4 regions of the Streptomyces sp. NPDC054813 genome follow, and region 4 is predicted to be linked to each of the others. Evidence: riboswitches for the same ligand, from Rfam matches in the RefSeq annotation. Region 4 holds a riboswitch; each other region holds the start of a gene.
The links. A riboswitch is a leader RNA that binds a small molecule or an ion and turns the genes downstream of it on or off. The one in region 4 is predicted to bind cyclic di-AMP.

Region 1 (2,192 bases), on a different contig from region 4:
GAACGGAAGAAGAGCGGGCCAAGAAGAAGACCGCGGTCCTCTCGCGAGAGGACCGCGCAAGGACCGCGGGAGGCCCGCGCAAGGACGGCAAAGAGAAACCCCGCCCCGGTGCGTACGGGGGAGAACGCACCGGAGCGGGGGCTCGTGGGGGACGGGGGTGACCCTCACGCGGTCTCCACTATGGGGACCACGGCTGTGCGGGCGCTGTGGTTCAGCTGGCGCCCTCGTATTGCTTCGGGCGCCTACTTCAGGTGCAGCAGCTGGCCCGGGTAGATGAAGTCGGCGTCGTCGACGATGTCCTTGTTCAGCTTGAACAGCGCCTGCCAGCCGCCCTTGACCTTGTGCTTCTCGGCGATGGAGCTGAGCGTGTCGCCCTTGACGACCTTGTACTCGCCGTCACCCTTCTTGACCTTCTTGCCGGTCGGGGTGGTGACGGTCTTCTTGGCGGCCGGACGCTCGGCGGAGCGGGAGGCGGCCTGGGTGTCGGTCGTACGGCTGCTCGTGCCGCTGTTCGCGGAGCTGGAGCCGGAGGAGGAGGAAGAGGAGGAGCTGGTGCTGCCGCCGGCGTAGGCGGCGCCGGACAGGCCCGTGCCGCAGACCGGCCAGGCGCCCTTGCCCTGCGCGGCGAGGACCTTCTCGGCGATCTCGATCTGCTGCGTCTTGGTGGCCTGGTTGGCCTGTGCGGCGTACTGCGTGCCGCCGTACGCGGCCCAGGTGGAGGCGGAGAACTGCAGACCGCCGTAGTAGCCGTTGCCGGTGTTGATGGCCCAGTTGCCACCGGACTCGCACTGGGCGACGGTGTCCCACTCGGAGGCGGTGGCGGCAGAGGCGGTGCCGGAGGCCATCAGCGGAGCGGCGATGGCGACACCGGTGACGCCGGCGAGCGCGGCGGCGCGGCTGGCCCTGGACGGACGACGGTGCTTGCCCTTGCCGGAAAACAGCATGGAGGATCCCCTCACCGACGCCTGCGAGGTGAGCTGTCGGGTTCGGGCCGGTTGAGTTGCCCGGCCGCACACCTCACGGTGCGCGGCTTCACCCCGAGCCGGACACGGCAGTCTCAACTACCGGTCCCGGCACTTACCTTGGGTCCCCCGCTCCTGCCTACGGCGCTTGACGCGACGACTGTTCCCGGGCAGCCGCTGGCAGGACTCGGCGTTGCGACGGCCGGGGCTCGTGGTGACGAGCGGCCTCGACCGTAAACAGGCGATCAGGTGAATTTCAAAGATGATCAGGGCTTCTGAGACTCATCCCACACTTTCACCAAACCGGACATTTAACTTCGAAGTAGGGCGGCCCGAAGCGCCAACTCCCGCTACTTTTCGTCCGTTTCGCTGCCGAGTTTCAGGGTCTGACCGGGGGCGATGTCGTTCGGGTCGGCACCGATGTCCGCCTTGTTCGCGGCGTAGAGCGCACGCCATCCGCCGTGGAGGTCAAGGGAGTCGGCGATGGAGGCGAGGGTGTCGCCGTCCCGGACGGTGTAGGTGCCGGCGTCCCGGGAGGCGTGACGGCCGGAAGAAGTCACACTCTGACCGTTTGTCACGCTTTCGTCCGCCGAGCCGCCGCGATGCTTGCCGCCGGTGCTGACGGCCCCCGTGTCGACCAGATCCCAAGAGCTGCCCGTCTGCCACGAATTGTCCGAGTCATCGGCTTCGGGCACGACGGGATTCTCGCTCGCCTTCGAGGCATCGGAGCCCTTAGATCCCGACTTGTCCGCCTTCGTGGAGTCGGCAGGGGTGCCTTTACCGGAGTCGTCACTCGCACTCGGGGACGGAGTGGCGGAGCCGGAGTCCGTGGCGCCCGAGGAATCCGACGAGGGGTCGGACGAGCCGGAATCCGATGAACCGGATGAATCTGAGGAACCAGACGAAGAGGTCGAATCCGACAATCCGGAGGACGAGTCGGCAGAGCCGGACGTGTCGCCCGATCCGTCGAGGCCCGTGTCGACGTTCACCGAGGCGTCGTCCGAGGAGAGCCCGGCGATCAGGGCGCAGGTCCGCCAGGGCTTGGTGCCCTGGTCGGCGAGGATCTTCTCGGCGACAGAAATCTGCTGCGAACGGCTCGCCTGGTCCGGCGTGGTGGCGTACTCCTGGCCGCCGTACTCGTCCCAGTCTTCCTGGGACATCTGCAGGCCGCCGTAGTAGCCGGTGCCGGCGTCCATGCTCCAGGAGCCGCCGCTCTCGCACTCGGCCACC
Region 2 (2,192 bases), on a different contig from region 4:
TCCCTCCGCGCCACCGTCCTGACCGGCCTCGCGTCCTTCCTCGCCGCCTATGCCGTGCACGCCCGCTACACCTTCAGCCCCAACGTCGACATGGCCACCGAAGTCCTCACCGTGGTCACCGTCGCCGCCCTCGCCGCCGGCATCAACCGGGTGGTCCGCCTCGGCGACCAGCGCCTCGCCTCCGCCCGCGAGATCGCGGAGGCCGCCCAGCGGGCGGTGCTGCCCGAGCCCGCCGAGCGGATCGGCGGCTTCGAGATCGCCGCCCGCTACGAGGCGGCCCAGGAGGGCGCCTTCATCGGGGGCGACCTGTACGCCGTCCAGGACACCCCGTACGGTGTGCGGCTGGTCGTCGGCGACGTCCGTGGCAAGGGCATGGACGCGGTCGCCGCCGTAGCCGTGCTGATCGGCGCGTTCCGGGAGGCGGCCGAGCAGGAGGCCACGCTGGAGGCGGTGGCGGCGCGGCTGGAGCGGGCGCTGGCCCGCGAGGGTGTCCGGCGCGGTGGCGTCGACGCGTTCGAGGGGTTCACCACCGCCGTGCTCGCCGAACTCCGGCACGGCGACGGCACGGTCCGGGTCGTCAACCGCGGCCATCCGCCGCCCCTGCTGCTGTACGGCGACGGCAGGGTGAGCCCGGTACGGGTGCCCGAGGCCGCGCTGCCGCTGGGGATGGGCGAGTTGGGGGCCTGGCCGGACCGGGCCGCCGAGCACGCGTTCCCGAGCGGGGCCACGCTGCTGCTGCACACCGACGGCCTCTCCGAGGCGCGGGACGCGCACGGCCGGTTCTACGACCCCGAGCGGCGGCTGGCCGGCCGGGTCGGCACCGCCCCCGGCCCGCTGCTGGCCTGGCTCGCGGCCGAGGTGCGCCGGCACACCGGCGGCGGCATGACGGACGACATGGCGCTGCTCGCGGTACGGCGGCCCTGAGCGCGGGCACCGGCTGTACTGGGGATTGTGACCCTAGGTGCGCGGACGACCGCCCTCCGCATAACGTCTGAGACGCGTGTGACTCCTGAGCCGAACAGAATGCATGGTCAACTCGACCGTTTTTGGCCGTTCGTGGCAGGTAAGTCCACGCTTTGAAAGCTTAATGATCAAGGCGAACTGCTTGGAATCTGATAGCCGGGTCTATTAACGTTCGATAACGCAGCGCGGTCGTCCCAGCCGTCACCCGCGACGGCTCCGTGCGCACGCGCCGAATCCCGCAAGGGAACCGGGGAACCACCACCTTGGGGTGAATCGCACGGCTGCCGCCGGAAGAAATCGGCCGGTATACGCGCGTAGGAGACCTTCCCGCTCCGAACCCGTCAGCTAACCCGGTAGGCAGCGGAAGGAAAGGAGTGCGCCCGCGTGGCGTCCAACCGGCCTGCCCCGACAGCCCCGTTCGTGCCCAGCCAGCGTCAACCCGAGACCTACGGCTACGGCGGCTACCGCACCGACGAGGGCCCCTGGGAGGAGTGGAACCCCACCGAGGAGTCCCTCGCCCCGGTACGTGGCCGGCACCGGGTCGCCAAGCAGCGCGGCGGCGGGCTCGCCCGCAGCTCCACGGTCCTCGGCGTCGGCGTCATCGCCGCCGTCGGCGCGGGCGGCATGGCCAGCGCCAACACCGGCAAGCCGCCGGTCTCCATCTCGCTGCCCGACCTGCCGTCCTCCGTCGACTCCCTGCTCGGCCAGGGCAGCGGCCACCACGCCACCCAGACCGCCCTCAGCAGCGTCACCACGACGGCCGCCACCGACGCGGACTCCTCCTCCGACGCCGGTGAGGCGCTGCGCAGCCGGATCATCGCCCAGGCCGAGCAGCAGCAGACCCAGCTCGACGTCAAGGCCACCGCCAAGGCCGTGGCCGCCGCCGACAAGGCGGTCTCCGACGCGGAGGCCAAGGCGGAGAAGACGGCGGCAGCCAAGGCCGCCGACGCCAAGGAGCAGGCGCAGGCCGCCGAGAAGGCGCAGGCCGAGCAGAAGCGGCTCGCCGCGCTGGCCAAGCAGTACACGCTGCCGGTCGTCTCCTACACGATCACCGGCACCTTCGGGCAGGCCGGCTCCATGTGGGCCTCCGGCTACCACACCGGCCTCGACTTCGCCGCCCCCACCGGCACGCTGATCAAGGCCGTGCACAGCGGCACCGTCACGGAGGCCGGCTGGGCCGGCTCGTACGGCTACCGCACGATCATCACCCTGGACGACGGCACCGAGCT
Region 3 (2,192 bases), on a different contig from region 4:
CCCTCGCGGAATGGGGGCTGCCACCGGAGACGGAGACCGCGGACACCATCCGTCTCATCGTCTCCGAACTCGCCACCAACGCGGTGCAGCACACCTTCGGGCAGTCACCCACCTTCACGGTGGCCCTCGTCCTGGTCCGTGACGAACAGCTGCGCATCGGCGTCACGGACAGCCATCCGCGGTTCCCCAAGAGACTCCCAGCCGCGGTGCAGCAGGACAACGGGCGCGGCATGGTCATCATCCGCTGGCTCACCGCGGAGTGCGGCGGCAAGCTCCGGGTGCGCCCCACCCGGGAGGGCGGCAAGACCGTCTTCATCGAACTGCCCTGGGCAGTCCCGGCCGGCACGGTCACCGCCGCCGGCCAGCAGGAACCGTAGCCCCGAGTTCCCGCCGGCCGGCCGCTGGGTGCTGCTGAGCGGGTCAGCTGACCCGGCCGTACCAGACGCTTCGCGTCCAGATCTTCTGGAGCTTCACCACGTCCCCGGTCCTCGGGGCGTGCCAGATCCTTCCCTTCCCGGCGTAGATGCCGACGTGGTACACGCTGGAACCCGAGTGGAAGAAGACCAGGTCCCCGGCCTTGCGGTTGCCGGCCGAGATGTGACGGGTCTTGTTGTACTGCTGGGCCGCCGTACGCGGGAGCTTCTTGCCCGCCTTCTTGAACGAGTACAGCGTGAGCCCGGAGCAGTCGAACCGGTTCGGTCCGGTGGCACCCCAGCTGTAGGGCGAGCCCTTCTTCGAGGCCGCGATCCGAAGTGCTTTCGTCCCTATCGTGGCGGCCGAGGCGTCGGAGGCGACACCCGGGATCACGATGGAACCGCCCACGGCGGCGATGGTGAGCGCCGAGGCCGTGCCGGCCCGCGCCATCAGCGACGGGACACGATTGAGCGCAGTCATGCGCAACCCTTCGTCAGCCGCCTGTGAAGGATGACCTGTCGGATTCGGGCTGGCGAAGTTGCCCGGCCGCGTTGCCACGGCTTCACCCCAAGGGCTGCACGGCCCGGTCATGCTGCGACCGTTCCGGCGACCCGTCGTGCTTGGGTCCTCCACTCCTGCCGATGCACTTCCGTCGACCGGGCATCCGGGCGGCGGCAGGACTCGGCGTCCGCCCGGATCGCCCCGCCGCTGTGGCGGGGGCTTGTCGTCAGACAGGGATCTTCACGCAACCGTGTCCGAAAATCCCAACGCAACCGTGGATTTGTGGGGTTACTCACCACCCACCCGTTCGGGTGGACAGCACTGTGTTCGATTATTCGTCAACTGCCCGACGTAGCCCCGGACCTGCAACGAAGCCTTCCGCGGGCACCTGTGAGCACGCACCTTGAGCGGGCCCGGCGGTCAGGTAAAACCACGCCATCCTCCGCCGAACGGCGGTAACCCCTTTGGGTCGTTTCAACTCCGGTCCGGCCGACCGGTGGACGCGTCGCTGCGGACTTCGCCGGGCGTCACCGTACGCAGTCGGGCGGGAGTGCGACGCGCGCGGTCCGGCGCTCGCCGTCGAGTACCCGCAACGCCCGTGCCAACGTGTCCTCGTGAAGCTCCGTCTCGCCCCGTCGATGCATCAGGGCTAGCGCGTCGCGCAGCTCCGCCGCCGCGCGCACCAGCGCCTGCGCGGCGCGCAGCCCACGATAGGTGTCCTCGTTCTGCGCCGGGTTGATTCGGCCCAGCAGGTCGACCACGTCCAGATAACGGTCGATCAACTCGCCCTCGGCGCGGGTCAGCGCGGGCAGCGGCGGCAGCTCCGGTGGCAGCATCGGCCGCTCACCCCGCGTCCGGCAGACCGAGCGAGGTCCGGCGGCTGGGCACGATCCGGTCCACCAGTCCGTACGCCAGCGCCGCCTGCGCGTCCAGCACCAGATCCCGCTCCAGGTCCTGGTGTACCTGGGCCGGTGTGCGCCCGGTGTGCCGGACGAGCATCTCTTCGAGCAGCGCGCGGGTCCGGTCCAACTCCGCCGCCCGGATGACCAGATCACTCGGCTGGCCCTGTACCGGTTCCGGCAGCGAGGGCTGCTGGAGCACCACGCGCGCACCCGGCAGCATGGAGCGCTTGCCCGGGGTGCCCGCCGCGAGCAGCACCGCGGCCGACGCCCCGGCCTGCCCCAGGCAGATCGTCTCCACGTCACAGGTGACGTACTGGACGGTGTCGTAGATCGCGGCCATCGCGTTGAACGAGCCGCCCGGAGAGTTGATGTACA
Region 4 (2,192 bases):
TCGACTGTGACCTACGCGACCGTAATAAGGGGTTGACGAACGGTGAGATAAGACACGCCTAAATACTCGACCAAGCCAGGAATAAGCCTTCGAACAGCGGCGTTGAAGCGTCGATCGACCGAAGGCCGGACCCGGGGATCAGGGGTCCGGCCTTCGGAGTGCGTGTCAGATCAGTGGGCGTGCCGGGTCAGCCGACGGCGACGCCCTTGGAGCGGAGGTAGCCGACCGGGTCGATGTCGGAGCCGTAGTCGGGGGTGGTCCGGATCTCGAAGTGGAGGTGCGGGCCGGTCACGTTGCCGGTGGCACCGGAGAGGCCGACCTGCTGGCCCGCGGTCACGGTCTGGCCGACCGAGACGGAGAGCGCGGAGAGGTGGCCGTACTGCGCGTAGTAGCCGTCGGCGAGCCTGATGACGACCTGGTTGCCGTAGGCGCCACCCCAGCCGGCCGTGACGACCGTGCCCGCGCCGACGGCCTTGACCGGGGTGCCGGTCGGGACGACGAAGTCGACGCCGGTGTGGTAGCCGCTGGACCACATGCTGCCGGCCACGTGGTAGCCGGTGCCGACGGTGCCACCGGTCACCGGGAGGATGAAACCGGAGGCGGTCGTCGTCGACGCGTCCGCGGAGGGGGCCGCGTTCGAGGACGACGACGAGGAGGGGGTGGAGGGCTGCGCGTGGGACCGCGTCTCGGACCGGGAGTCCGAGCTCGGGGTGTCCGTCGTCGCGGCATGGCGGCCGCCGAGCGTGAGCTCGAGACCGGGGTGGATCAGCGAGGGGTTGTCGCCGACCGCCTGCCGGTTGTCGGCGTAGAGCCGGTGCCAGCCGCCGTCGACGTGCTGCTCGCGGGCGATCTTCGAGAGATAGTCGCCGGGCACCACCGTGTAGATGCGATGCGTGGAATTCCCGGTGCCGGAATCCTGAACGGCGGTCTTCTGAGCGGCAGCCTTTCGCACAGCCGTCTTCTCGACGGTCGGCAGCGACTGCGTGGTCTTTTCGGAAACGGACTGCGAGGTGGCCGCGTGGGCGCCGGTGGCCCCCATGAGCGGCAGAGCCAGCGCGGCGCCACCGGTTCCGGCGACGGCCATCGAGCGCGTGAAACGCTGGGACTTGGGGCGGCGGTGCTTACCCTTCGCGGGCATGACGCATTCCTCTCCGGCGCCTACGAGGTGAGCTGTCGGGTTCGGGCTGGAGCTGCCCGGCCACGCGGGAAGACGTGACTACACCCCTAGCCGTCCCGGGAACCGGAACAGGCGGTCATACCTGGTGGGTCCCCCGCTCCTGCCGGGCACGGGTGAGTGTGTGTGGGGACTCCGGGCGGCGGCAGGATTCGGCGTTCCGTCCGGATGCGTGGCGAACGTAAGCGAGTAGGACGCACGTAAACAAGCACCAGATTCCGGCTGTCCGAGTTTCGCTTGATCCGTTACGGGAATTCCTGGTCACCCTCCGTGAATTCCAGCCTTACGTACTTTTCCAATCCCCTTGAAAAGCACCGGAATTACGTGAACATGACGCGCGACGGACGGTCACGAATATGACGCTCCTCACGCACGTCACGCCACGTCCCCTTATTCCGGACCGAGTCGCAATGAAGGCACCAATTCGGACAGAAGGCTCAGATGCGACGCAGCCGGAGAACCGTCGCATCCAGGTCGCCGCGCAGTTCCGTGCGCAGCCCGTGATGCAGCAGAACGGCACCTCGATGCACTTCGCCCGTTTCGCGGCATTCGTACGACGCGTCCGGGTCGAGTCCCCGCAGCCGCAGCGCCGGCATCGGCTCGCCGTAGCTCTGCGCCTGGAGCCAAGCGAGGACCACGGTCTCGTCGCCGAGCGTGTACTGCACCGCGCTGAGCCCGCCGGTCGGCGGCCGCAGCCGGAACTGGTCGCCGCGCTGCACCAGGGGCCGGATGTCCTTGTAGAGCTCCACCCAGCGGCCGGCCTCGGCCAGCTCGTCCTCGGTCCACTGCGAGAGGTCGCCGCCGACGCCGAGCGCCCCGGCCATGGAGCTGACGAAGCGGAAACGCAGGCTGCTGACCCGCCCGTTGAGCTGGTGGTTCGGGCTGTCGGTGACCCAGGCGGACATCACCCGGGCCGGGTGGATCTGGCTGAAGCCGTGCTGGATGGCGAGCCGGTCCAGCGGGTCGGTGTTGTCGGAGGTCCACACCTCGTCAGTGCGGCTCATGATGCCGAGGTCGA

Region 1: another riboswitch for cyclic di-AMP. It lies ahead of ACWGJB_RS20560 (transglycosylase family protein); the one in region 4 lies ahead of ACWGJB_RS01695 (M23 family metallopeptidase).
Region 2: another riboswitch for cyclic di-AMP. It lies ahead of ACWGJB_RS46170 (M23 family metallopeptidase); the one in region 4 lies ahead of ACWGJB_RS01695 (M23 family metallopeptidase).
Region 3: another riboswitch for cyclic di-AMP. It lies ahead of ACWGJB_RS47970 (C40 family peptidase); the one in region 4 lies ahead of ACWGJB_RS01695 (M23 family metallopeptidase).

Annotation. Positions count from the first base shown of each region.
Region 1 is NZ_JBSHAF010000009.1:272,552-274,743, reverse strand. Features, by position in the region: gene ACWGJB_RS20560 (transglycosylase family protein) at 243-944, opposite strand; cyclic di-AMP (ydaO/yuaA leader) riboswitch at 948-1,119, opposite strand; gene ACWGJB_RS20555 (transglycosylase family protein) at 1,313-2,192, opposite strand, start outside.
Region 2 is NZ_JBSHAF010000040.1:22,003-24,194, reverse strand. Features, by position in the region: gene ACWGJB_RS46175 (PP2C family protein-serine/threonine phosphatase) at 1-924, shown strand, start outside; cyclic di-AMP (ydaO/yuaA leader) riboswitch at 1,181-1,338, shown strand; gene ACWGJB_RS46170 (M23 family metallopeptidase) at 1,348-2,192, shown strand, end outside.
Region 3 is NZ_JBSHAF010000046.1:28,354-30,545, reverse strand. Features, by position in the region: gene ACWGJB_RS47975 (ATP-binding protein) at 1-377, shown strand, start outside; gene ACWGJB_RS47970 (C40 family peptidase) at 421-894, opposite strand; cyclic di-AMP (ydaO/yuaA leader) riboswitch at 898-1,070, opposite strand; gene ACWGJB_RS47965 (hypothetical protein) at 1,443-1,751, opposite strand; gene ACWGJB_RS47960 (ATP-dependent Clp protease proteolytic subunit) at 1,759-2,192, opposite strand, start outside.
Region 4 is NZ_JBSHAF010000001.1:379,494-381,685, forward strand. Features, by position in the region: gene ACWGJB_RS01695 (M23 family metallopeptidase) at 188-1,138, opposite strand; cyclic di-AMP (ydaO/yuaA leader) riboswitch at 1,141-1,303, opposite strand; gene ACWGJB_RS01700 (alpha-galactosidase) at 1,612-2,192, opposite strand, start outside.